One region of the Bacillus sp. SORGH_AS_0510 genome, then DNA from elsewhere that is predicted to be linked to it. Evidence: riboswitches for the same ligand, from Rfam matches in the RefSeq annotation. Region 1 holds a riboswitch; each other region holds the start of a gene.
What was found. Region 1 has a riboswitch for cyclic di-GMP ahead of QE429_RS19970 (DUF192 domain-containing protein). Riboswitches for the same ligand answer to the same signal wherever they lie in the genome.
Positions count from the first base shown of each region.

Region 2: it holds a riboswitch for cyclic di-GMP, as region 1 does, so the genes downstream of both, QE429_RS15765 (hypothetical protein) here and QE429_RS19970 (DUF192 domain-containing protein) in region 1, are expected to answer to the same signal.
Region 3: it holds a riboswitch for cyclic di-GMP, as region 1 does, so the genes downstream of both, QE429_RS21370 (anti-repressor SinI family protein) here and QE429_RS19970 (DUF192 domain-containing protein) in region 1, are expected to answer to the same signal.

Region 1 is NZ_JAUTAU010000001.1:3,900,244-3,908,199, reverse strand. Features, by position in the region: gene addA (helicase-exonuclease AddAB subunit AddA) at 1-1,327, shown strand, start outside; gene QE429_RS20000 (spore germination protein) at 1,368-1,586, opposite strand; gene QE429_RS19995 (spore germination protein GerPE) at 1,642-2,031, opposite strand; gene QE429_RS19990 (spore gernimation protein GerPD) at 2,035-2,217, opposite strand; gene gerPC (spore germination protein GerPC) at 2,214-2,831, opposite strand; gene QE429_RS19980 (spore germination protein GerPB) at 2,883-3,122, opposite strand; gene QE429_RS19975 (spore germination protein) at 3,140-3,361, opposite strand; cyclic di-GMP riboswitch class I at 3,622-3,708, shown strand; gene QE429_RS19970 (DUF192 domain-containing protein) at 3,835-4,176, shown strand; gene QE429_RS19965 (Flp family type IVb pilin) at 4,193-4,384, shown strand; gene QE429_RS19960 (A24 family peptidase) at 4,514-5,023, shown strand; gene QE429_RS19955 (TadE/TadG family type IV pilus assembly protein) at 5,020-5,403, shown strand; gene QE429_RS19950 (pilus assembly protein TadG-related protein) at 5,413-6,330, shown strand; gene cpaB (Flp pilus assembly protein CpaB) at 6,341-7,039, shown strand; gene QE429_RS19940 (CpaE/TadZ family protein) at 7,060-7,902, shown strand; gene QE429_RS19935 (TadA family conjugal transfer-associated ATPase) at 7,919-7,956, shown strand, end outside.
Region 2 is NZ_JAUTAU010000001.1:3,060,438-3,068,393, reverse strand. Features, by position in the region: gene QE429_RS15780 (hypothetical protein) at 1-656, shown strand, start outside; gene fliS (flagellar export chaperone FliS) at 853-1,233, shown strand; gene QE429_RS15770 (flagellar protein FliT) at 1,248-1,595, shown strand; cyclic di-GMP riboswitch class I at 1,807-1,890, shown strand; gene QE429_RS15765 (hypothetical protein) at 2,042-2,356, shown strand; gene QE429_RS15760 (glucosaminidase domain-containing protein) at 2,379-3,047, shown strand; gene flgB (flagellar basal body rod protein FlgB) at 3,204-3,596, shown strand; gene flgC (flagellar basal body rod protein FlgC) at 3,602-4,051, shown strand; gene fliE (flagellar hook-basal body complex protein FliE) at 4,064-4,363, shown strand; gene fliF (flagellar basal-body MS-ring/collar protein FliF) at 4,395-5,993, shown strand; gene fliG (flagellar motor switch protein FliG) at 5,999-7,009, shown strand; gene QE429_RS15730 (FliH/SctL family protein) at 6,993-7,823, shown strand; gene fliI (flagellar protein export ATPase FliI) at 7,804-7,956, shown strand, end outside.
Region 3 is NZ_JAUTAU010000001.1:4,191,436-4,199,391, reverse strand. Features, by position in the region: gene QE429_RS21405 (DNA topoisomerase III) at 1-565, shown strand, start outside; gene hutH (histidine ammonia-lyase) at 889-2,415, shown strand; gene QE429_RS21395 (hypothetical protein) at 2,451-2,663, opposite strand; gene QE429_RS21390 (DnaJ family domain-containing protein) at 2,802-3,179, shown strand; gene QE429_RS21385 (hypothetical protein) at 3,409-3,549, opposite strand; gene QE429_RS21380 (carbohydrate kinase family protein) at 3,779-4,747, shown strand; gene QE429_RS21375 (pseudouridine-5'-phosphate glycosidase) at 4,744-5,655, shown strand; cyclic di-GMP riboswitch class I at 5,916-6,007, shown strand; gene QE429_RS21370 (anti-repressor SinI family protein) at 6,038-6,166, shown strand; gene QE429_RS21365 (helix-turn-helix domain-containing protein) at 6,243-6,575, opposite strand; gene map (type I methionyl aminopeptidase) at 6,816-7,565, shown strand; gene QE429_RS21355 (DUF1128 domain-containing protein) at 7,609-7,833, opposite strand.

The sequences.
Region 1 (7,956 bases):
TAAAGGACTTGAATTTCCAGTAGTATTTATGGCTGGAATGGCAAGACAATTTAATCTGTCCGATATTCGTAAACCATATATGTTGGATAAGGAATACGGATTTGCAGCTAAGTATGTCAATATTAAGAAACGAATCTCATACCCATCTCTACCGCAGATTGCATTTAAACGGAAAAAGAAAATGGAAATGCTTGCTGAGGAGATGCGAGTGTTGTATGTAGCAATGACAAGGGCGAAAGAAAAGCTATATGCAACGGCTACATTAAAGGATGCATTAAAAAAGATGGATCAATGGATTGATGTCTCCTCTAATACAGCGTGGCTGTTAAAAGATTATGAAAGAGCAGCTGCTGCTAGTTATATCGATTGGATTGGTCCGGCACTCATTCGCCATCAGGACTGTAGAGAACTAAGAATGAATGGAGAAACCTCTGTTCTTATCCCTACGGAAATTACCAACCATCCGTCTTCTTGGAACATTTCATTGATAAATGCAGAAGAAATCAAGAACCAGGAACTAGCATTAGAAATGGAACAGGACTACTATATGGAGAAAGTTCAAAAATCTGAATCAGTACCTGCAGGTTCACCATATACAGAGGAAATTAGAGACCGTTTAACCTGGGAATATGCTTACCCTAACGCAGCGGTACATCGCTCAAAACAATCTGTATCAGAGATCAAGCGGAGTAGGGAAGTAGCAGATGAACATAGTGGCACAGAACTCGTCCGTCATTTTAAGAAAACCATTTCAAAGCGTCCAAAGTTCATGCAGGAGAAACAATTAAGTCCTGCTGAGCGTGGTACAGCCATGCATATGGTCATGCAACATGTGGACATATCTAAACCAGTTAGTGAGGAATCCATTAGGGAGCAGCTAGACTGGATGATTCATAATGAGCTGCTCACCCGAGAGCAAGCAGAGGTAATTGATAGCCCATTAATTGTTCAGTTTTTTCATTCTGAGTTGGGTCAGAGATATTTTCATTCAAAAGCCATCCATCGGGAAATCCCATTTACACTCTCATTGCCTGCAAAAGAAGTATATCCAGATTGGAAGGGTGCAGATGAAAGTGTTTTTGTCCAAGGAATCATTGACTGTATCCTAGAAGATGAAGAGGGCCTGGTTCTTATTGATTATAAATCAGATGGAATTACGGACAGATATAAAGGCGGCTTTGCACAAGCAATATCAATCCTAGAAGACCGATATAAACTGCAAATTAATTTATATACAAAGGCGATTGAACAAATATGGAGAAGAAAAGTTACTGAACGATATTTGTTCTTCTTTGATGGAGCGCATGTTTTGAAGGTAAATGAATAAAGAAAAAAAATGAGGCTGACTCAATAGTCAGACTCATTTTTTAATTGTTACCTGCTATAGGTTGGTCGATTAGGTTGGTATCAAGGACATTTGTTCCGCTTAATCCATTATTATTTACAATGAATCCACCAGTATTAAATGCTCCTGACCCAGCATTTGTTTTGGAGCCGCTCTTTGGTGAAATATATAATGCGTCCCCAAATTGCACAATTCCCCCACCCACGTTAACGATTTGTACCGGACCGATAATCGCTGGCATATAAAACATCCTTTATTAGTAACTGATACAATATAATATATAAACTATGCTTTCATCATTGTCCTTGTTCATCATGTGGAACAGGAAGAAGTTGTCTAATATGCTTAACCCGGACTTCCATCGAAACATGCTGGGTGTTGCCGACATGTAGTAGGGAGGAGGATGATATAGCGATAAAATCAATGTTATGAACTTTAATAATTGGATTTACATGATGCTGAACCATTGATATGTCCTCAGTAACTGGTTCCAAAGGGATGGGTTCGTAATAGACGGGATACGCTCCGTAATTTCCTTCATATCCATAAAACTCCTCTGCTTCCCGTTGTACTGCGAGTGCTCTGGATAGACCATTAATAATACATGAATCCCCTAGTTGCAGGATAGAAGAAAACGATACAATGTCTATATTAATAGCATCTACACAAGAGGTTCTATTAAGCATGAATCAAGTCACTTCCGATTGGAGCGGTACAAATGGGCCAATTATTAATGATTCTGCCGGTGTATCAAAGGTGGATGCCAATTGAATGGTTTCCGCGTCGCCAACCAAGACTAGTGATGAACTGGCAACGCCAATAACTTTTATATTTTGGACGATAAGCTCTCGGTTATAGACTTCAAAGTTCATTCCGCTTTCATCCCTTTCACGTGTGCTGGCAGGTTAGTAAAAAATACGGTTACGCCATTTTTTATCTCCTGCTTAATTGCGTCAATGATACTGTCATCTACATTTGTATTTTCTGATGACCGATGGGTATTTGCGTTAACCCTTATGTGATGTTCAATTCGGTTAGGAAGCTGCTTGGTTATATCCTGTTTGATAAAGGATAAATAGGCTTCATTTGCTGGAACATTTAATTCTCTTTGAGTGGACTCTACAATTGAGGGTAAATCAGTTTCAAGATATCTGTAGATCGCCTCTTCAATTTTCATCGAACGTTGCATTTGATTTTTAGGGGCTGTCGGTGGGACGTTTAATTGCTGATTTTGGACTGCAAAATCTTCGATTTCAGATAATTCAGAAGGATTAAGACCGATATTTAATGTCCCTTCAAGAGTTTCTACCTTCAATTGATCAAATTTATATTCAATTTTATCGACATGTATGGGCTGTTTCTCTTTTAGTTGCTTCATCTCTTCTTGCATTTTTTGAAGGGTAGTCTCCAATGCAACGATTCTCTTTTCCTGTGCTTGAATATACATTTGCAGCCATTGAAGGTATTGGGAATAATCTTGATACATGAAATCACCTCACAGTAGGTAGTCTCGTTAAACCCAAAAGATGGATGAGAATTATTTGTCTACATTTTCTTTTTTTCTAACAGCTGCCTGTAATGGCACGGCGGGGGTACCCACTAAGCTTCCAAGGGCTTTAATTGGCTTGGGGGCGGGTTCTGTAAAACCACCAGTATTATAAAGATAGGCAGATGGTTTTATCATTCCAGCACTGCCAATTTGCATGACAGAGGAATTGGAAATACTCCCAATTCTTATGCAATTTACTTGAATGGATTGTTGTATATAGTAATTCATGTTAGACCACCCAATTGTTAAGCATTTAGGGCAATTCCTTGATCAATAACATCTGCATCCGATGTGTTAGTAGAACTTGAATTGTTGTTTAGACGCAAATTTTCCCCTGTATTAAATGACCCGGCTCCTGAGAATGTTTTGGCATTAGAAAATGGCATAATTTTATATACGTCGCCAATATGGAATACTGAACTGCTTCCTAAGGTAATTACCTGTGCAACTCCAACGATGGCTGGCATGATCAACATCCTTTTTAATTGTTATCTATAAATTATATGTATGGGCGAATGTATGGTGAATGGTTAGCCTAAATAAATTGGCAGTATAGGTAATTTGAGGATATATACGCATTTATTGTTGATTTTATAAGGGTTTTAGTCGGAAATGGGTAAATATACCTAACTCCTTTGAAATAAAATAGTATTTTAGTAGGATGCTCTTTGAGGGGAAAAAGTTCTATTATGTGAATAAGAGATCAGTCGGACAAACAAACACTGATTCTCGATAAAGGCAAAACTGATGAAAATCAGCGACGCAAAGCTAAAGGGGCTAAGGTGCTTTTGCACTACGCCAGCCAGTTACCGAAAGAACAGGGTGTTTCATAGTAGTGATACTATTTATCCATAGTTTATCTATGTATATTTAGGTGCGCTTATTTTTAACCCCCCTTTCGGTAAAGGCGGGGTTATTTTTATTATCGGAGGTGAAATGAGTGAAAGTCGTGAATCTGTCAAACGGAGCGGAACTGGCAAACCATCTATCAACAGCTGATACCTTTTTTAAAAGATTAAAAGGACTGATGTTTTCGAAAAGTTTACCAGCAGGACACGGCTTATTAATCCAACCCTGCCAATCCATTCATACTTTCTTCATGAATTATTCCATCGATGTCATTTACTTAAGTGAAGATCTTGAAATTGTCGGCCTGGACGAAACGGTAAAGCCCGCAACAGTAGGGAAGTATCACAAAAGAGCAAAGTCAGTATTAGAGGTGCCAGCAGGCACGATTCAGCAAACGGAAACAAAAATTGGAAACTATTTAACTATAAAATGAAAAGGGGTTTTTACAAATGATGAAAAAAATGAAAGCTTTATTTACTGAAGAACAAGGACAAGGTATGACTGAGTATGGGTTAGTTTTAGGACTAATTGCGGTTGGCGCTGTAGCAGTATTACTAGTAATGAAAGATCAAGTTGTTAAGTTATTTACGGATGCAAAGGACGCATTAACAAGTGCTGGTGCAGGCGGCGGGACTCAATAATATTTATTTATCTTGATTTAACTTAGCTATTTCCTTATAGCCTTGCGTTCAATATAAACGTGAGGCTATTTTTCTTTCAAGAAAATAGTTATAAACCATACCTACGAATAGGAAAGGAGAGATATATAAGTGTGGAGTAACTTACTACTAATGATCCTCCTGATTATATGTGTGATTACCGACTTAAAGGAACGGAAAATTTATAATAAGGTTTTATTTCCCTTTTTATTTATAGCATGGATTTTTCACTCCATTACCGCTGGATGGAGCGGATTAACAGGGGCACTCCTTGGTACGGCTGTAGGGTTAGGAATCCTATTAATTCCTTATCTCCTTGGAGGAATGGGTGCTGGTGATGTAAAACTCCTTGCTGTAATTGGCGGATTAAAGGGAATCAGTTTTGTATTAATGGCGTCGATCTATATGGCTCTGGCTGGAGGTTTTATGGCTATCCTATTTATTCTTTACCGTAAAGGATTTTTAAAGAGATTATTATACCTAATGCATGGTCTGCGGCATGGAATGAGGCTTTCTCTTCTCGAGGAAAATGAGTCGGTCAAAACCACGCTTCCTTATGGCGTCGCTATTGCGGCAGGAGCCATCTTTCAAGTATATTTCCCTGGAGCCCTTTTCCAATGAAAAAAGATGAACGTGGCCAATCGTTGGTAGAAACAGCGCTAATTATTCCTATTTTTCTATTGATTTTAGTAGGAATCCTTGATTTTGGTCGAGTGATATATTCCTATGCGCATTTGCAAATGGCGGCTCAGGAAACAGTTAGACTAGGTGGTCTGGGAAAGAAGGATGCTGACATTTCAACTTTCGCCCACCAATATGTCCATTTAGGGGATACGACAAAATTACAGGTAACAATCACTCCAGCGGATACGGTTAGGCGTTCGGGAGACTATGTAACAGTCAAGCTGAAGTATCCAATGACATTTTTAACTCCTATGATTTCCAAGTTCTTCCCCTCCGATTTTGCCATTGAAACAAATTCAACGATTCGCGTAGAGTGAGGGATAAATATGCGAAAATTTTTTACTAGTTTATTTAAGGGTGAGCAAGGGAATGCCCTCATTCTTGGTGCAATCTCGCTAATGACCATCCTCTGTATGGCAGGATTAGCCATAGATGGAGGCTTAATTTATATGGAAAAAGCAAAGCTGCAAAAGGTAGCAAATGCAGCCGTCCTTTCAGGGGCTCAAGAGCTGCCAAATACAGAACAAAAAGTGACTGATACCGTGCAATATATCTTAGATTCTCATAAAGCAGCGAACACGTTAACCAATCTTGGTATTAACATGGGAAGTAAAGTTACCATCCACCTAACGAAATCAGTAAACATGACGTTTATGAAAATTTTTGGTTTTGAAAAAACGGACGTCACAGCTAGAGCTGCAGCAGGATTAGGTGTGATAGGAAAAGCAGTAGGTGCCGCTCCATTAGGAATCGACGAGAGTGTGATTCTGGAATATAACAAAACTTACTTATTAAAAGTTGATTCTTCAGGAGTGTCATCAGGGAATTTTGGCATTTTGGCACTTAGTGGACCAGGAGCAAAAACCTATGAACAAAATTTAAGATATGGATATTCGGAACTTCTAAAAATTGGCGATGTTGTGGATACACAAACAGGGAATATAGCAGGAAGTACACGGTCAGCAATAAACGAGCGAGTAAATGGCTGTACACAGCCGCCAGGTGATTACAGTTTACGAAGTTGTTCCAGAATTCTACTTATACCGGTTTATAAGCCTTACAACTTTACAAGTAATCAATTAAAGCAAGTAAAGGTTACTGGTTTTGCCTATTTTTATATTACTGACCCAATGAGTTCGACAGATACCTCTATAAAAGGAGTTTTTATAAAAAGGGCCGGAGCAGGGACTTTTGATGAAGGTGCGAAGGACAGAGGAGCATACAGCATACGATTAACGGAGTAGGTGAAGCAAATTGAAGCCGAAAATAGTATTAATTCTCTCACTTGTGATGGGAATTATCACAACATTTTTGTTTTTTCAATATACAAAGCAAATGGGAACACAAAAGGTTTCTACCGTGGCAACGGTTGGAGTAGTGGTGGCGAAAGAAAAAATTGATAAAAATGAAAAAATAACGGCCGATAAATTAGAGGTTGTACAAAAGACGGCAAAAGATGTACTTCCACAAACAATAAAGACAGTTGAGGATGCAGAAGGAAAACTTGCATTAGCGATGATTGAAAAAGGGGAGCCGATTTTAACTCATCGAATTGGATCGGAGAAAGAAGAAGGGGTTTACGTTTCAAGGAAAGTCAGGGAAGGGTATCGAGCTGTAACCATAGGGGTAAATATTAATCAATCCGTCTCGAATTTAATTGAACCTGAGGATGAAGTGGATGTTGTTTTCACAAAAGTAGTTAAAGATGCTACAAATAAGGATGTTACCCAATCGGAAATATTGCTGGAAAAAGCAAGGGTTTTAGCTGTGGGGAGAAAAATGCAAACGCCAGAACAGACGAAGGAGCCTTATACGGAATATAGCTCGGTAACGGTAGAATTAAAACCAGAAGATGCACTTAAGCTTGTGAATGCTTCAGAAGAAGGAAAAATCCACTTGATTCTAAATAAGCGTCCAATAATGGATGAAGGTACTATTACAAGAAATCAATAAATAATGGAAGGTGACGATTCATGACAAGCCAGGATAATATGCAAACAGCACAACAAAATATGGGTCCACAACGTGGAAAGATGCTTGCTGTCTGCAGTGCAAAAGGCGGGATTGGTCGTACCACACTAACCGTAAATTTAGCTGTAGCATTAAAAAAGAAAAATGCCTCGGTCGCTATTTTAGATGGGGATTTTCAATTCGGTGATGTAAATCTAGCTATGGATTTAAAATTCTCACTCACGATTAAGGAAGTTTTAGAAGGAATAGCCTCAATCGATGAGCATAGCCTGACTAATTATTTGGCCGTTCATGACAGCGGAGTGAACGTTTTGACTGCTCCAGAAAGGCCGGAATTTGCAGACTTAGTGACTAACGAAGCTGCCAATAAAATAGTAGACCTTCTTTTGGCTAGTCATGATTATCTTGTCGTTGATACGCCTGTGGGTTTAAACGAACCATCAATTCGTTTCATTGAGAGGGCGGATCAAATCCTAGTGGTGACAAATTTAGAGATGGCTTCTTTAAAAAATACTAAGCTATTTTTGGAAACACTCGATATTCTTGGACTGAAAGAAAGGGTACGAATCATTATTAATAGAGCGAATATGGAAAGTGTCATTAATGCAACAGATGCTGCGAAAATATTAGCAGCAGAGAATCCAATAAATATTCCTAATGATTTTCAGATTTGTTCGCAATCTATTAATCTCGGTGTTCCTTTTGTCATCAAACATGCGAAATCAGATGTGGCAAAAGGCATATTTAAGATGGCTGAGTCATTAACAAGCATGAATAGCATAATTTCTCCGAAAACGAAAAAAAATCATTCAATATCCAAATGGTTTTCCAAGAAACGATCGTAAGGGGGTTGATTGGATAATGGGTCTATTAAATCGAATCCAAGAAAAGAACAATCA
Region 2 (7,956 bases), 840 kb from region 1:
AATATATTAGAGACCGCCAAGACGAGGGTGCATTGAATATTACAGAGATTCTAGAGGAAACAGCAGACTTGTTGAATCGAGGTTATCAATCTGTAAACTATAAATATTATTCAACTCTTAAGTCCCATGAAAAAGTTCAAAAAGCCAATCAAAATGGCATTCAGTTCACAACTATTAATGAGCGCAATGTACCAGTAATTTCAATTGAAAAATTGGATGATACGCCACAGATAGCACAAATTCAAAACACTCCATCATTACAAGACGGTGATTTGTTAGATATTCTATCCGGTCTTATTACCAATGTCCAACAACTGCCCGGTCTAAATTTACATGAAATGTTAAGAGGCTTATACCAATTAACCAATATGGCTCTTCAAAACCAAGAAGCTCTTCAACAAATGGAGACGATGAAATCAACCATCAACCATGAAAAAGAAGCACTTAGGGAAAAACTGGTTAAGAAAGAACAACAACTAAGGTTAGAGAAAAAACGAAATGACGATTTACAGCTAGAAGTTTCTAAGCTTGCACGAGAGATTACTGCATTTAATAAGTTAGGGGATGCAGCTAAAATACAGAATCTTAAATCCTATAATCAAAGACTTAACTATATTATTGATGGATTTGGCATTGTCCTTCAAGTTGGAAGCTAAGGAAAAACGAAGGAAAGATACTCCATTTTAACAATGGAATATCTTTTTTATATATTTTCTAAAGTGGAGGAATATATTAACTTATCCAAAAAAATCAAAATGATTCAAAATACATCTTTTTGATGGACTTAACTTTTTTTCTTACTATCCGATAATCATAAAAACAAGAAATGCATGTAAAGAAGGAGAGTTAATAATGGTTTTAAATAATCCTTACCAAGCCTATCAAAAACAAGCTGTCACTACGTCAAAGCCAGAAGACCTTACATTTATGTTATATGAAGGATTAGTTAAATTTATACGACTATCAAAAGCTGCCTTGCAGGATAGAAGACTAGAACAAAGTAACACTTATAATTTAAGAGCACAAGATATTTTAAGTGAATTAATGGTAACCTTAAAAAAAGAATATAGTATTTCTGAACAATTACTACCGATGTACGACTTTATGAAATCACGATTGATTGAAGCGAACCTTAAGAAAAGTGAGGAAATACTTGTTGAAGTAGAAGAGTTTGCCGTGGAATTATCAGAAACTTGGGCGACTGCCATGAAACAAGTTAAAACTAATAGCTAGGGTCTGAATTAAAAATGAATGAATTGCTTAAGAAGATATATGAAGTGACAGTAGAGATGTGCCACCTATTAAAAGAAGAAAATTATGAGGAATTTGAAAAACTTTTAGACGATCGAAATACACTTATGTGTAAAGTGGATGAATTAAAAAATAGTGTAAATGGTTATGTTTATTCATCATCAGAGTTAAAATTGTTAAAAGACACATTTCAACTAGATCAGGAATTCGCTCCTTTACTTGAAAAAAAATTGTCTGAAACAAAAATTCTCATCAATCAACAAAAGAAGCAAAAACTCGTCTCTCAACAGTATAGGAACTACACTAAACAAACGAATGGTATCTTTTTAGATTCAAAAAGGTAAATTTGTCATAGAAAATGTCGAAAAAAGTAAATATTATTTGTAGTTTTTAACAAAATATGACAAAAAACTAGGTGAAACACCTTTATATTCTATAAATTAGGACTAAATACCTAGTTAATTCGACAAAATTAGGTAAAAAGTCGGGTATTCTATATTGTTAAAACATTCTATTATTTGATTAGAGATTATTTAGTTACAAGAAAACATTGAATCTCGATCAAGGCAAAACTGATGAAAATCAGTGACGCAAAGCTAAAGGGGCTAAGGGAATATACTATGCCAGCCAGTTGCCTAATAGATAGGGTGTTTTTCCTAGGTATAAAATGTCTACATAGGTATAGGACTTCTATACCCTCTGAAAGATATTTTGTCTGTTAACCCCCCTTCTGAAAGGCGGGGTTATTTTTATGTCCTTTAACATGGGGGTTAAGGAGAGGAAAAAAAGAATGTTCCTACAACAGATAAAGACAGACGAACATGTCAACAACAAGATTTTAGATTTAATGGAATTTAAAAAGAGGAAACCATTGTTTAAGCATCCGATTAAGATAACACTTGGATATCCAATCAATTGTTCCTATTATATTGTGAAAAATATTGTTTATATGGGAAAGCAGATTCTTGCAATGAAGCAAGAAGAGGATACAGATACGATTGTTTTAGTTGAAGGAAAAATTGAAAATGGCCAATTAACTTGCATTTCAATGCTTACTGAGGATTGTTTAGTAGATGTAAGTAGAATGCTAGACGGCGCGATCTAACCCATAAGAAAGGAGCTTACCATTGAAAATAGGTGATGATTGGTTTACCAAAACGATGTTAACAAGTACGATGTCAAGAAACGAAAATTTAACTACACAGGTAGGGACAAATAGTTCAGACTTTGCAAACCTTTTTACATCGGTCTTAAATGAATTAATGAAAAATGAAATACCAACGGCAATCCAACCTTCATTGCCTTCCTTCTTAGAAAATATGACCATTACTAATGAGGGTTCAAAATTAGGGGAGGATTCGTTATCTTCTTTTTCAGGAGAACCGTTACGATTTCAGTCCATTAATGCTGATAAAGTTGATGAAGTGCTTGGCGGTAAGTTAAAAGGAATGGGGGAAGCATTTGTTCAAGCTGGACAGAGATTTAATGTGGACCCTGCATTACTTGTAGCAATTGCACAGCATGAAACAGGAAATGGAACATCAAAAGCAGCTTATATTAAGAATAATATCGCTGGTATGATGGGCAAAAATGGATTAAAGTCATACTCCTCTATTGAAGAAAGTATCATGGACATGGCCCGAAATTTAAGTAAGAACTATCTTGGACAAGGGCTGACAACCATTTCAAAAATTGCAGGTAAATATGCCCCTGTTGGTGCAGATAATGACCCTAATAACCTTAATCATCATTGGGTTTCAGGTGTAAGTAAATTTTTTAGTCAATTAAAGGTTTAATTCAATCTCAAAATGTTCTATAACAAAAATTTCCTTTGTAAAAAAGTGTAGATTAATAGACCTTTTTTATAGTATATTGATGATTGAATGTTGATAATTTTGTTGATATTTATCAAAAAATATCAAATTTTACGAGTGGAAAGGAGGAGGGGCATTTTGACAAATATTAACCTCCTACAAAAGGCATTAGATGCTTCCAGTTTACGCCAACAGGTGATTTCAAATAATATATCAAATGCTGAAACTCCAGGATATAAAACAAAACAAGTAGTGTTTGAGGATATCTTTAAAAAATATTTAAGTAATCAAACAAGTTTTGAAGGAAATCGTACAAATAGTCGTCATTTAGTAATTGGCAAATCATCATTTATACCTTCAGCCAGCATTGTGGAAAATACAAATTCAGTTATGCAGAACAATGGAAATAACGTTGATATCGATGAAGAGATGACAAATATGGGGAAAAACTCCCTTTGGTATTATACACTGACCGAACAAATTAACAGTGAATTTCAACAATTGTCCATTGCTATTAAAGGAAGGAGCTAAGGAACATGTTTGATTCGTTAAATATAAGTGCCTCAGCATTAACAGCTCAGCGTTTACGAATGGATGTAGTTTCTTCCAATATTGCGAATGCGGAAACCACTCGAGGTACATATGTCAATGGCAAATGGGAACCATATCGTCGAAAAATGGTAAGCATGGAGCCTAGAGAGAAGTCCTTTAACCAAATACTACAAGGGGCAATGGAAAAACAATCGCAATCACAGTTACAAGGAGTAAGGGTTACTGGAATCGTTGAGGACAAGACCCCATTCAAAACGGTCTATGACCCAGCAAATCCAGATGCAAATCCTGATGGATATGTGATGATGCCAAATGTTGACCTGTCAAAGGAAATGGTAGACATGCTTGCTGCGTCTAGAGCATACGAAGCGAATGTTACTTCATTTAACACTGGCAAATCGATAATGTTAAAAGCGTTAGAAATTGGACGTTAGGAGGATACATAAATGAACGTTTCCGGTATAAATAGTGGATTAATCAAAATTAATCAAAATCCAACTCAAAATGTTGAATCAAATTCGACTACAACCTCCTTTTCTAATGTACTAAAAGGGTATTTGGAAAATGTTGATACAACTGTTAAGCAAGCTTCCGATCTTACTGTCAAAGCTGCGGCAGGGGAAATAAATAACATACATGATGTAACCATTGCATCACAAAAGGCGAAGGTAGCTCTAGAATTAACCGTTACTGTACGAGATAAAGCAGTAGAAGCATATCAAGAAATGATGCGGATGCAGTTTTAATAGAATGATAGAAAGCTGGGCAGGGTGAGAGATGAAACGATCATGGACAGATCAACTTAAACATACAGGGGAGCAATTTGGAAGCTGGTGGAAATCCAAGAGCTCAAAACAAAAAGGACTCATCGTAGGGACATTTTTATTTCTAATAGTTGCCCTCTCTACCTTTATTTTTTTTGCGTCAAGACCTCAATATGTACCGTTATATACTGGCCAATTATCTCAAAGGGAAGTTGGAGACATAAAAGCAGAATTGGACAAGGAAGGCTATACAGGGTATAAACTTTCTGACACAGGTACAAGTATAGAAGTTCCTAAAAAAGATGCACCGGATTTGTTAGTTAGTCTTGCTGCAAAAGGGTATCCCAAAGATAACAAAATCAACTATGATATTTTTGGACAAAATCTCTCGTTTGGAGGGACTGACAGACAGTACGATATTCTTGAACGTGAAGCAATGCAAAACCAAGTTGCAGAAGTAATTAAGCATGTAGATGGAATTAAAAATGCTGAGGTAATAGTAACTTTACCTGAAAATTCAGTGTTTATCCGACAAGAGGATGAACAAAAAGCTAGTGCTTCAGTGATGGTAGAGGTTGAACCAGGTGCAAAGCTAAGTTCGCAGCAAATTAAGGCTCTCTATACATTGGTTTCTCGAAGTGTTCCTAACTTGCCAGTAGAAAACATCACGATAATGAACCAATATAGTGAGACTCTGGCGTTGTCTGAAACTGATGATGAGGAACAAGCACTTGATAAATATGATGAACAACGGAAAGTACAACAAAATGTCGAACGGGATATTCAACAGGACCTTCAGAGTTTACTAGGAAACATTCTAGGGACAAACAAAGTGTTCGTTCACACATTTGTAAAAATGAATTTTGATAAAGTCAAAACAGAAGAAAAATTAGTTAAACCAACGGATGACAATAATAACGGAATCGCCATCAGCTCAGAAAAAACTTCTAAGACTTATAGTGGGTCAGGCTCAAATGCCGGTGGGGTAGTCGGAACAGGCGAAACCGATGTACCTGGATATGTAGGATCTAATTCTGGTGGCGATAGCAATTATGAAGAGTCTGAAAATAGGGTCAATTATGAAGTTAATAGAATTAATAATGAAATCATCAAAAGTCCTTATCAAATAGAAGATATTACAATCAATGTGGGTGTGGAGCCGGATTCAGCCAAATCCAATACTCTATCAAAAGCAACACAAGATAATATCAAAAATATTGTGGCGAATACAGTACGGACGGCGCTTGGACATCCGAATTTAAGCCAAAAAGAGATTGATCAGCGAATCACTGTTTTTCCACATACATTTGCAACGAATACAGCTAAGCAAATCGGATCTTCGCAAAATTGGCTGTTAATCGGATCAGCAGCTGCTGGAGGACTCCTTTTACTTGGGGGACTGATTTGGATGTTGTTACGGAAAAGAAGACAAAAGCAAGAGGAACTCGAGGAACAAATGGAATTCTCATCATCTGCAAACGTTAAAGAACCAGAAGAATATTTTGCTGAGCAAGATATGAGTGTGGAAAGTCAATTGAAGAAGCTTCTTGAACAAAGACCGGAAGATTTTTCAAAAGTTATTAGAACATGGATACACGAAGAGGAGGTTTAAGTCCCATGGCTTCAGCATTAAAGTTGACTGGAAAACAAAAAGCAGCGATATTGCTTATTGCGATGGGCAAGGAGGGTTCTGCAAAGGTATTTAAGCATTTACCTGAAGAAGAAATTGACCAGATAACCCTAGCGATTGCTAATATCCAGAAAGTAGATCAAAAAGAAAAAGAAGAAGTTTTGAAAGAATTTCATGAAATGTGTATTGCACAAGACTTCCTGCAAATGGGTGGCATTAGCTATGCACAAGATGTATTAGAATCTGCATTAGGGAAAGAGCGTGCGCAGGAAATTATCTATCGCTTAACGACTCAATTACAAGTGAAACCATTTGATTTTGCTCGACGTGTGGATGCCATGCAAATTTATCATTTTCTTCAAAATGAACATCCTCAGACGATTGCATTGGTGTTAGCACACTTGGAGCCGCAGCAATCATCCATGATTCTTTCTTCCTTGCCTGAAGAATTACAATCGGATGTTGCAAGGAGAATAGCAGTACTAGAACAAACTTCCCCTGAAGTCATTAAGGAAGTTGAAAACATTCTTGAACAAAAACTTGCATCTACCATCCGTCAAGACTTTACAGTGGTTGGTGGAATCGAGTCCATTGTAAGCATCCTTAATGGTGTGGATCGAACAACTGAGAAGACCATTCTTGAGCAGCTTGAATCGAACGATCCTGAATTAGTAGATGAAATCAAAAAACGTATGTTTGTCTTTGAAGATATTATTACGTTGGATCGTCGTGCCATTCAGCGTGTGATTCAAGAAGTCGAAAATCAGGACCTACTTCTTGCTTTGAAAGCTTCAAGTCCAGAAGTCAAAAAGGTCATCTTCGAAAATATGTCACAACGTATGGTCGATACGTTCGAAGAGGAAATGCAATACCTTGGGCCAGTTAGAGTTAAGGATGTGGAAGAGGCTCAAGGAAGAATTGTTTCTATTATCCGTCGTCTAGAAGATTCTGGCGAGGTAGTCATTGCTAGAGGTGGTTCGGATGACGTCTTATTCTAAGGTGTTTAAGTCTTCTAATTTATCCGTCCTTGATGAAAAAAAAGTCATTTCGCAACCAAGGATTATTTTTAATCGAAATGACCACGATTCCATTCATTCACAGCATCAAGAAACCAGTGATGCTGTGTTTCATGATAACCTAAAGCAAATCATTCAAGAGGCTGAAGAACAAGCTAAAGCTATCATTGAAAATGCAGAGTATCTAGCCCGCTTACGTGAGAAGGAAGCAGAAGAAAAAATTAGTCAATGGTGGGACGAAAATCATCAGAAACTAGAAATTTTATCTGTTGAAGCGGAACAAAAGGGATTTCATGAAGGGTTCACTACTGGCAAACAAGAAGCAGAGTTTGAAATATTAAGAGAATACCAAGGAAAAATGGATCAAGTACAAGCCTTACTGGAACAGGCATATGATGAAAAGTCTACCATCATTGCAGAAGCAGAACCTTTTTTACTTGAACTTAGTACTGTAATTGCCACACATATTATTAAGACAGAATTAAACAGTAATCCCAGTCAGTTTGTTGAATTAATAAAACAACACATCCTACGATTTAAAGAAAAAGAATTTATTACTGTTTGTGTTCACCCTGATGATTTTGAGTTTATCCAATCACAACGACCGCATCTGGTAGCTGTAGTTAATGGAGAAACAGAAATCAAAATCATTCCGGACCATTCCGTTTCTTCTAAAGGGTGTATTATTCGAACCGCATATGGCAGTGTTGATGCACGGATTGATACACAAATTGAAGAAATTAAAAAGGTGATTTTAGAAGCGAGAAGGGAGCCCGATAGTGGTGCTTTCAGTTAAAAACTATGCCAAACTCATTCGCAGTGTGGATCCGGTAAGGGTAAATGGAAAAATAACACAAATTATTGGATTGACTATTGAATCACAAGGGCCAGATGTAAGAATTGGTGAATTGTGCTCTATTTACCCAACC
Region 3 (7,956 bases), 290 kb from region 1:
TTCAAAAGGTCGTCAATTGTTGGATTTAGTTCCAGAAGAGCTTAAATCACCTGCGTTGACAGCTGAGTGGGAACAGAAGCTTGACAAAGTCGCTCAAGGCAAGTTGAAAAAAGAAGTATTTATCAGTGAAATGAAAAACTACACAAAAGAAATTGTTTCTGAAATAAAAGCTAGTGATAAAAAATATAAGCACGATAATATCTCCACAAAGAATTGTCCAGATTGCGGAAAACCAATGCTTGAAGTGAACGGCAAAAAAGGTAAAATGCTCGTGTGTCAGGATCGTGAATGTGGACATCGCAAAAATGTGTCACGCGTTACCAATGCACGCTGCCCACAATGCCATAAAAAGCTAGAGCTACGAGGCGAAGGTGAGGGCCAAATCTTTGCATGTAAATGTGGATATCGTGAAAAACTTTCTGCTTTCGAAGCACGCCGCAAAAAAGAATCTGGTGGTAAAGTTGATAAACGTACGGTACAAAAATATTTGAAAAACCAGCAAAAAGAGGAAGAACCAATTAATAATGCGTTGGCAGAAGCATTAAAAGGTTTGAAGTTTGATTAACCCATATATAATAAGGCGCTATCCTGTAAAAAGGATCAGCGCTTTTTTGCACTTAATAATAACCAGGTATCCTTTCATTCACTATTCTGCTAAAGTGATATTGTACTAAAATTCAGAAAATTCAATTGACAGATAAACATTTCATCCCATACAATAGTTATTAATACAATAATAAATTTGAATGGAATGATTTTCATGAACCATCGTCAAAAAACAATTCCATATTTAAATCCAATTATAAAAGAGGCTGGACTCCAATTCTAAAGTGAAAAGGAATCCAACCTCTTTCTTTATTATACTAAAGTGGTAGAGGAGCGAGAAAGATGATTACATTAACAGGAGCAAGTTTAACGTTAGAACAAATGAAGGAAGTTTTGTACCGCGGCCAAAAGGTTCGTGCTTCAGAGCAAAGTATGGAAGCAGTAAAGAAAAGTAGAGAAGCGGTTGATCGAATTGTTTCAGAATCCAAAGTAGTCTATGGCATTACCACCGGATTTGGAAAATTTAGCGATGTGTTAATTGATAAATCACACGTTCAGGATTTGCAGCTTAATTTAATCCGTTCCCATGCATGCGGGGTGGGTGAACCGTTCCCTGAAATCGTGTCTAAAGCGATGGTTCTTCTCCGTGCAAATGCCCTTCTTAAAGGCTTTTCTGGAGTTAGACCCATCATTATTGAGAAACTTCTGGAGCTTGTTAACCTTGAAATTATTCCTGTTATTCCCCAGCAAGGATCTTTAGGGGCGAGTGGTGATTTGGCGCCACTATCCCATCTTGCTTTAGTATTAATTGGGGAAGGGGAAGTTTTTTATAAAGGAAACCGAATGGAGGCCATGAGTGCTCTTCAACAAGAGGGAATCCTTCCGGTTACATTAGAGGCAAAAGAAGGCTTGGCACTAATTAATGGGACACAAGCAATGACAGCCATGGGTGTAGTGGGTTATCTAGAAGCAGAGCAATTGGCATATGAAGCCGAATTGATTGCTTCCATGACAATTGAAGGGCTTAACGGTATTATTGATGCCTTTGCGGAAGAAGTGCATGTGGCAAGGGGCTATAAACAGCAAATTGATACGGCGCGCAGGATCCGTAGCTATTTAAGTGATAGTTTATTAACGACTCAGCAAGGAGAGTTGAGAGTACAGGACGCTTACTCCTTACGTTGTATTCCACAAGTCCACGGCGCATCATGGCAGGCCTTGGATTACGTAAAAGAAAAATTAGAAATTGAAATGAATGCGGCAACGGATAATCCATTAATTTTTGATGATGGTGAAAAGGTCATTTCAGGAGGAAACTTCCACGGACAGCCTATTGCTTTTGCCATGGATTTTATGAAAATTGCCGTTGCAGAATTGGCTAATATTTCGGAGCGAAGAATTGAGCGTCTAGTCAATCCGCAGTTGAATGATTTACCGGCTTTCTTAAGCCCACAGCCTGGTCTTCAATCAGGTGCAATGATTATGCAATATGCGGCGGCAGCACTTGTATCAGAAAATAAAACATTAGCACATCCAGCAAGTGTGGACTCTATTCCATCTTCAGCGAATCAAGAGGATCATGTAAGCATGGGGACCATTGCTTCTAGACATGCTTATCAAATCATTCAAAACGTAAGAAGAGTATTAGCTGTGGAACTCATTTGTGCGATGCAAGCGGTAGAAATTCGCGGGGTAGAAAAAATGGCCGCTCAAACGAAGAGATTTTATGAAAAAGGCCGTGAGCAAGTAGCCTCGATTACCCAAGACCGCGTCTTCTCAAAGGATATAGAAAAAGCGGCAACATGGCTAAAAGAAATAGAGATTTCTCATTTTATAAAAGAATTCAGTGTGGAAAAAGAACAACATTAATGGGCAATGGAAAAGGCGTGAAAAACTCACGCCTTTTACTCTGTTTGATCGGATAATAAACGAGCCGTATCACCGCGATACTCTTCTTCATTTTCTACTCTATTTTTAAATGCTTCGCGAACCACTAGGAACTCTTCATCTCCAACTGCTTCTTTTCCCTTTTTTTCCGTTAAAGTATCCTCTGGGAAATTACCGGGATGATTCTTGTTCTTATGGTTAAAATGTTCTCCACGTGCCAATGTTACCACTCCTTTCATCTTCGCAAGTAGCATTCCCGAATTTGAGTAAAATAATTTACTTATTGATCTGGTTTCTAATTTTATCTATAAGGTTCAGGTTGATATAATGAATATAGTGATTATGGTAAAAATAAGGAGGTCGAAAGAATGGATATGTTTCATATTATCTCGGAAGACCGCATAAAGAAGGCATACAAAGACGGAGAATTCGATAATCTTCCAGGGTTAGGAAAGCCTCTCCAATTAGAGGATATGTCAGGAATCCCCGAGGAGCTACGTATGGCCTACAAATTGCTGAAAAATGCAGGATACACCCAAGAGGAAGGTCAGCTGCGACAAGAAATGATGACAATTGAAAATTTAATTAAGAAATGTGATGACTCCGGTGAGAAAGAAAACCTCCAAAAGAATTTGAATGAAAAACTTATCCGCTTCAATCAGTTGATGTCCAAACGAGGCGTAAAAACCAATTCAGCCATTTTCAAAAACTATGAGCAAAAGGTGCAAAAGAAGATAAAATACTAACATATGAAATCTTTACGTGCCTAGGGTAGGTGCTATAGAGAGGTACTGGTCACGTAGAAGGTGTCTACGAGCCCGAAGGGATTGTGAAAAAGGCAAATCTGTCACGTAGGAGCGGTCCGACGTATCACAAGAAGGTAGGGAAAAGACAGACCGGTCACATAGGTTCGTATTTGGTTAAATAAATCAAAAAAAGCTGGTGAAAGTGGGCCTCATACACTTTTCACCAGCTTTATTTTATTTCTCCACTTGGAGACTCCCCAGTCGAGGCATCTTCTTGTTTTGCCGGTTTGCACAAACGATCTAGAAAAAAGCCAGCAAACACCATAAACGCTATAGGAATCGAATAATTCAGCACGTGAATCCACGTCATAGAAATAGCACCTCTCCTAATTTTTGGAATATTAAAATTATTTGTATATTGTTAACATTATATGTCTTCTGTCACATTTTAGACAAATTTAATTATCATAATTCCTTTTGCTTAGATTTTCAAAATTTTTAACAGGATTTTCTAAATTTATATCGTAATAGTTATATAAGTAGGGAATAGTTGAAATTCTGACTTGCTAAACAAAGGATCTTAAGGAGTGGGTGCTACTATGAACAAACAAGAGGCAATCAATTTTGATATTCTCTGTATTGGCGGTGCAAATGTAGACCGGAAAATTCAAGCACTAAATCAATTGAAATATGGAACATCAAACCCGGCTATAAGTTCTATGTCACGGGGCGGTGTTGCAAGAAATATTGCAGAAAACTCTGGACGAATAGGACTTAAGACATCTCTGTTTGCATACGTGGGCTCTGATCCTGAAGGGGAATGGCTGTTAGATAATACGAAGCCTTTTGTAGATGTAAGCCCCACACAAGTCATACAAGGAAAATCCACGGGCACATATACTGCGGTTCTTGACCAATTGGGTGAAATGGAAATCGCCTTAGCTGATATGGCTATTTATAATGAAGTGAACGATTCTATTTTTGAACATATTCTATTACAAATTGAACAAGCAAAAATGATTTTATTAGATACAAATTTCCCAAAAGAAGTCATTAACCAAGTAATTAATGACAGTAAGAACTTCATGAAACCGTTATGTATTGCTACTGTCTCTGCTCCTAAGACGGAAAAGCTGCCCTCATCTCTTGAAGGTGTAACCTGGTTGATCGCGAACCATAAAGAGGCAGAGGCTTTATCGCAATTAGAAATTAAATCTGAGGGTGATTTCTACCAAGCTGCAGAGGTCATTATGAAAAAAGGTGCTGAAAAGGTTGTTATCACTCGTGGTGAGAAGGGGTTAATTTTTTACACAAAAAATGGAGAAGCGGGTGCGCTAATGCCCCCGATTGTGCCTATTGTGGATGTAACCGGAGCGGGTGATTCCCTCATTGCTGGAATATTATTCGGATACTTAAAGGGACTTAGCACAGAGGATGCTTGTAAGATTGGACTTTCCTGTTCATTGATCACTATTAACTCTAATGAAACCGTAAGTCCGGAGTTAAACCAAAAAACATTACTTGAAACATATCAGAAATACTTCAGCAAAGGGGTAACCAAGCGATGAACCAAGAATACTTGTCTTTTTCAGAAGAAGTGCTTGAAGCGAAAAGATTGGGGAAACCAATTGTAGCACTTGAATCGACTATTATTTCTCATGGGATGCCGTACCCTCAAAATGTACAGACTGCTAAGGAAGTGGAAGAAATTATACGGCAGAATGGAGCCGTACCAGCTACCATCGCTGTCATTAATGGGAAAATAAAAATCGGTTTATCTGATGAAGAATTGGAGTTTTTAGCGACTAGTAAAGAAATTATGAAGGCCAGCAGGCGCGACCTTCCATATCTCATAGCTTCTAAAAAGCATGGGGCAACAACAGTAGCAGCAACGATGATTTGTGCTCATCTGGGCGGTATACAAGTGTTTGTAACAGGCGGCATTGGCGGGGTTCATCGCGGTGCGGGAGTGACGATGGATGTCTCTGCAGACCTTCAGGAATTAGCCAAGACCAATGTAGCCGTTGTTTGTGCTGGAGCTAAATCTATACTAGATATAGGCTTGACATTGGAATATTTAGAAACAAACGGTGTCCCGGTTATTGGATATCAAACAGACATCCTACCCGCTTTTTATACAAGAACAAGCCCACATCATGTAAACTTCCGTGTGGATTCACCAGAGGAAGCTGCGGCATTAATGAAGGCGAAATGGAATTTGGGGTTAGACGGTGGGATTGTTATTGCCAATCCAATTCCCGAAGCCTTTGCAATGGACGAATCAGTCATTAACGATGTAATCGAAGTAGCCTTAAAGGAGGCCGATAGTAAAGGCATTCAAGGCAAAGAGGTCACACCTTTCCTTCTAAGCAGGGTTAAAGAGTTAACAGAGGGGTCGAGTTTAGAAGCGAATATTGCACTAGTGAAACATAATGCTAAAGTAGGAGCACTTATTGCAGCAACAAAAGCAAACTAAACATAGTCATATTCAAGGGGGGATTTGATTTGGAATCCTTCCTTTTTTGCATTTCAATTAAATTGGGAGAAATCGGGATTTTTTGTAGAAAAATAGGATAATTTGTGTGAAAAAATAATTAGAAAATTATAAATTAAAGACAAAATCCAACAACCTATTATAAAAGGACTAGATATAATGTACATATCATTTGATATTAAGTAATTATACCTAAATAAATAGTAGGAGCTGGAAAACTGTAATATTAAAGTATTAGAACTAACAGAAAAAGGCAAACCTGTTGAAAAGTAGGGACGCAAAACCGAGGATCTAAGGCACGCAATACGCTTGCTATGATGGCCGGGTTACCTGGAATACAATTTGTATTTTAGGGGTGAGAAAAATGATAATTACAGAGAGAACCGTGGAAGTAATTGATCAGGAATGGATGGCACTAATACTGGAAGCAAGAGAACTTGGATTATCTATAGCAGATGTTCGTGAATTCCTTTACCAAGATGATCAGAGATAACTCTTGGTATAATTAAAAAAGCATTCTACAAGAGAGATCTTCTAATGTAGAATGCTTTTCTTCTTTATAATAACTACTATTCATTAGTATTATTTTGATTTATTCTCCACTTATTAAACTCGAGGAAATCACGAAATTGTTCTTTAGAAACACCAGAACCCATTGCTTCTTTCACTAGGTTCATCCATTCGCTATCTAACTCATCTTTATTAATTTGCTCATGTATCAAATGCTCGACTGGTAGATTTAATACAGCAGCAATTTTCTCAAGAAATTGAATCGATGGGTTTTTTTGCAGGTTTCTTTCAAGAGAACTTAAATAAGACTTAGCGACGCCAGCTTGTTCTGCAAGTTCGGAAAGAGACATTTTCTTTTCTAGGCGAAATTTTTTTACGCGATCACCAATCATTAAATTCACACACCTATTATACATATTTATAAGTTAATTCTACCAAAAAGAATGAAAAAGTACCATATTAAGAACGAAGGAATATAAAAAATAGTGAAAATTATTAATTTTAGACTAGCGAATGCTATTTTTGAAAAAATTACGGTTTAGCGTTAATATTAGTAGTGTTGCCATAAAGTTTAACGAGTAAAAATCTTATATTAACATACATAAAAATAAATTAAAAAGGCAGGTAAACAAATGATTGTCTTGAAATCACAACGTGAAATTGATGCGATGAAAAAGGCGGGGGAAATCCTAGCGGCTTGTCATAAGGAAATAGCAAAATTAATTAAACCTGGCGTGACTACTTGGGAAATAGACCAGTTTGTCGACCAGTTCTTAACTGAACATAATGCAACACCAGAGCAAAAGGGATATAAAGGCTATGAATATGCGACATGTGCCAGTATCAATGATGAAATTTGTCACGGATTTCCAAGAAAACAAGCTTTAAAAGAAGGAGATATTGTCACCATTGATATGGTAGTCAATTACAATGGGGCATTAGCAGATTCAGCATGGTCATATGCTGTTGGGAATATCTCTAATGAGGCAGATCATTTGTTAAAAGTGACGAAGGAAGCCTTATACAAAGGAATTGAGCAGGCTGTTGTAGGAAACCGAATAGGTGACATTGGTCATGCTATCCAAACTTATGTAGAAGGTGAAGGCCTATCTGTTGTGAGAGACTTTATTGGGCATGGAATAGGTGCAGTGATTCATGAGAAACCGGATGTTCCACATTATGGACTGCCGGGAAAAGGGGCAAGAATCAAAGAGGGAATGGTCTTTACGATTGAACCAATGGTAAATATCGGTCAATATCAAACAAAGATGGACTCTAATGGTTGGACAGCACGAACTGTTGATGGTAAACTTTCCGCACAATATGAGCATACTATCGCCATTACAAAAGATGGCCCGATGATCTTAACAGAGCAAAGATAAAAGGAAACCCGTTATTTCGCAAAAATAACGGGTTTTGTTTGTCTTATTTTTTACGTAAACTCCCTAGTTCTTCAACTAGTGCCTGCATTTCATTTGGGCTAAATGAGTTCTTTTTAAGGACCATTTCATAGATTTCTTTTAATTCCTCGTACATTTCTTCATCAAAATGCGAAGGTTTAATCGCTCCGAGGTTTAACACCTTTAATTTTTCCTTTATTTGTTCAATCATATATTCTACATTTTCAATTGATTTTTCTGATAGATTCATTTCGGTCATCCTTTCCGAATTCATATACCCATCTTTTCATGTTAAAAATGATCTGTCAATATATTCTTCTCTTAAGTTCATACGATTAAACTCGTAAAAGAATGGGTATAAAAGAGAACGCAG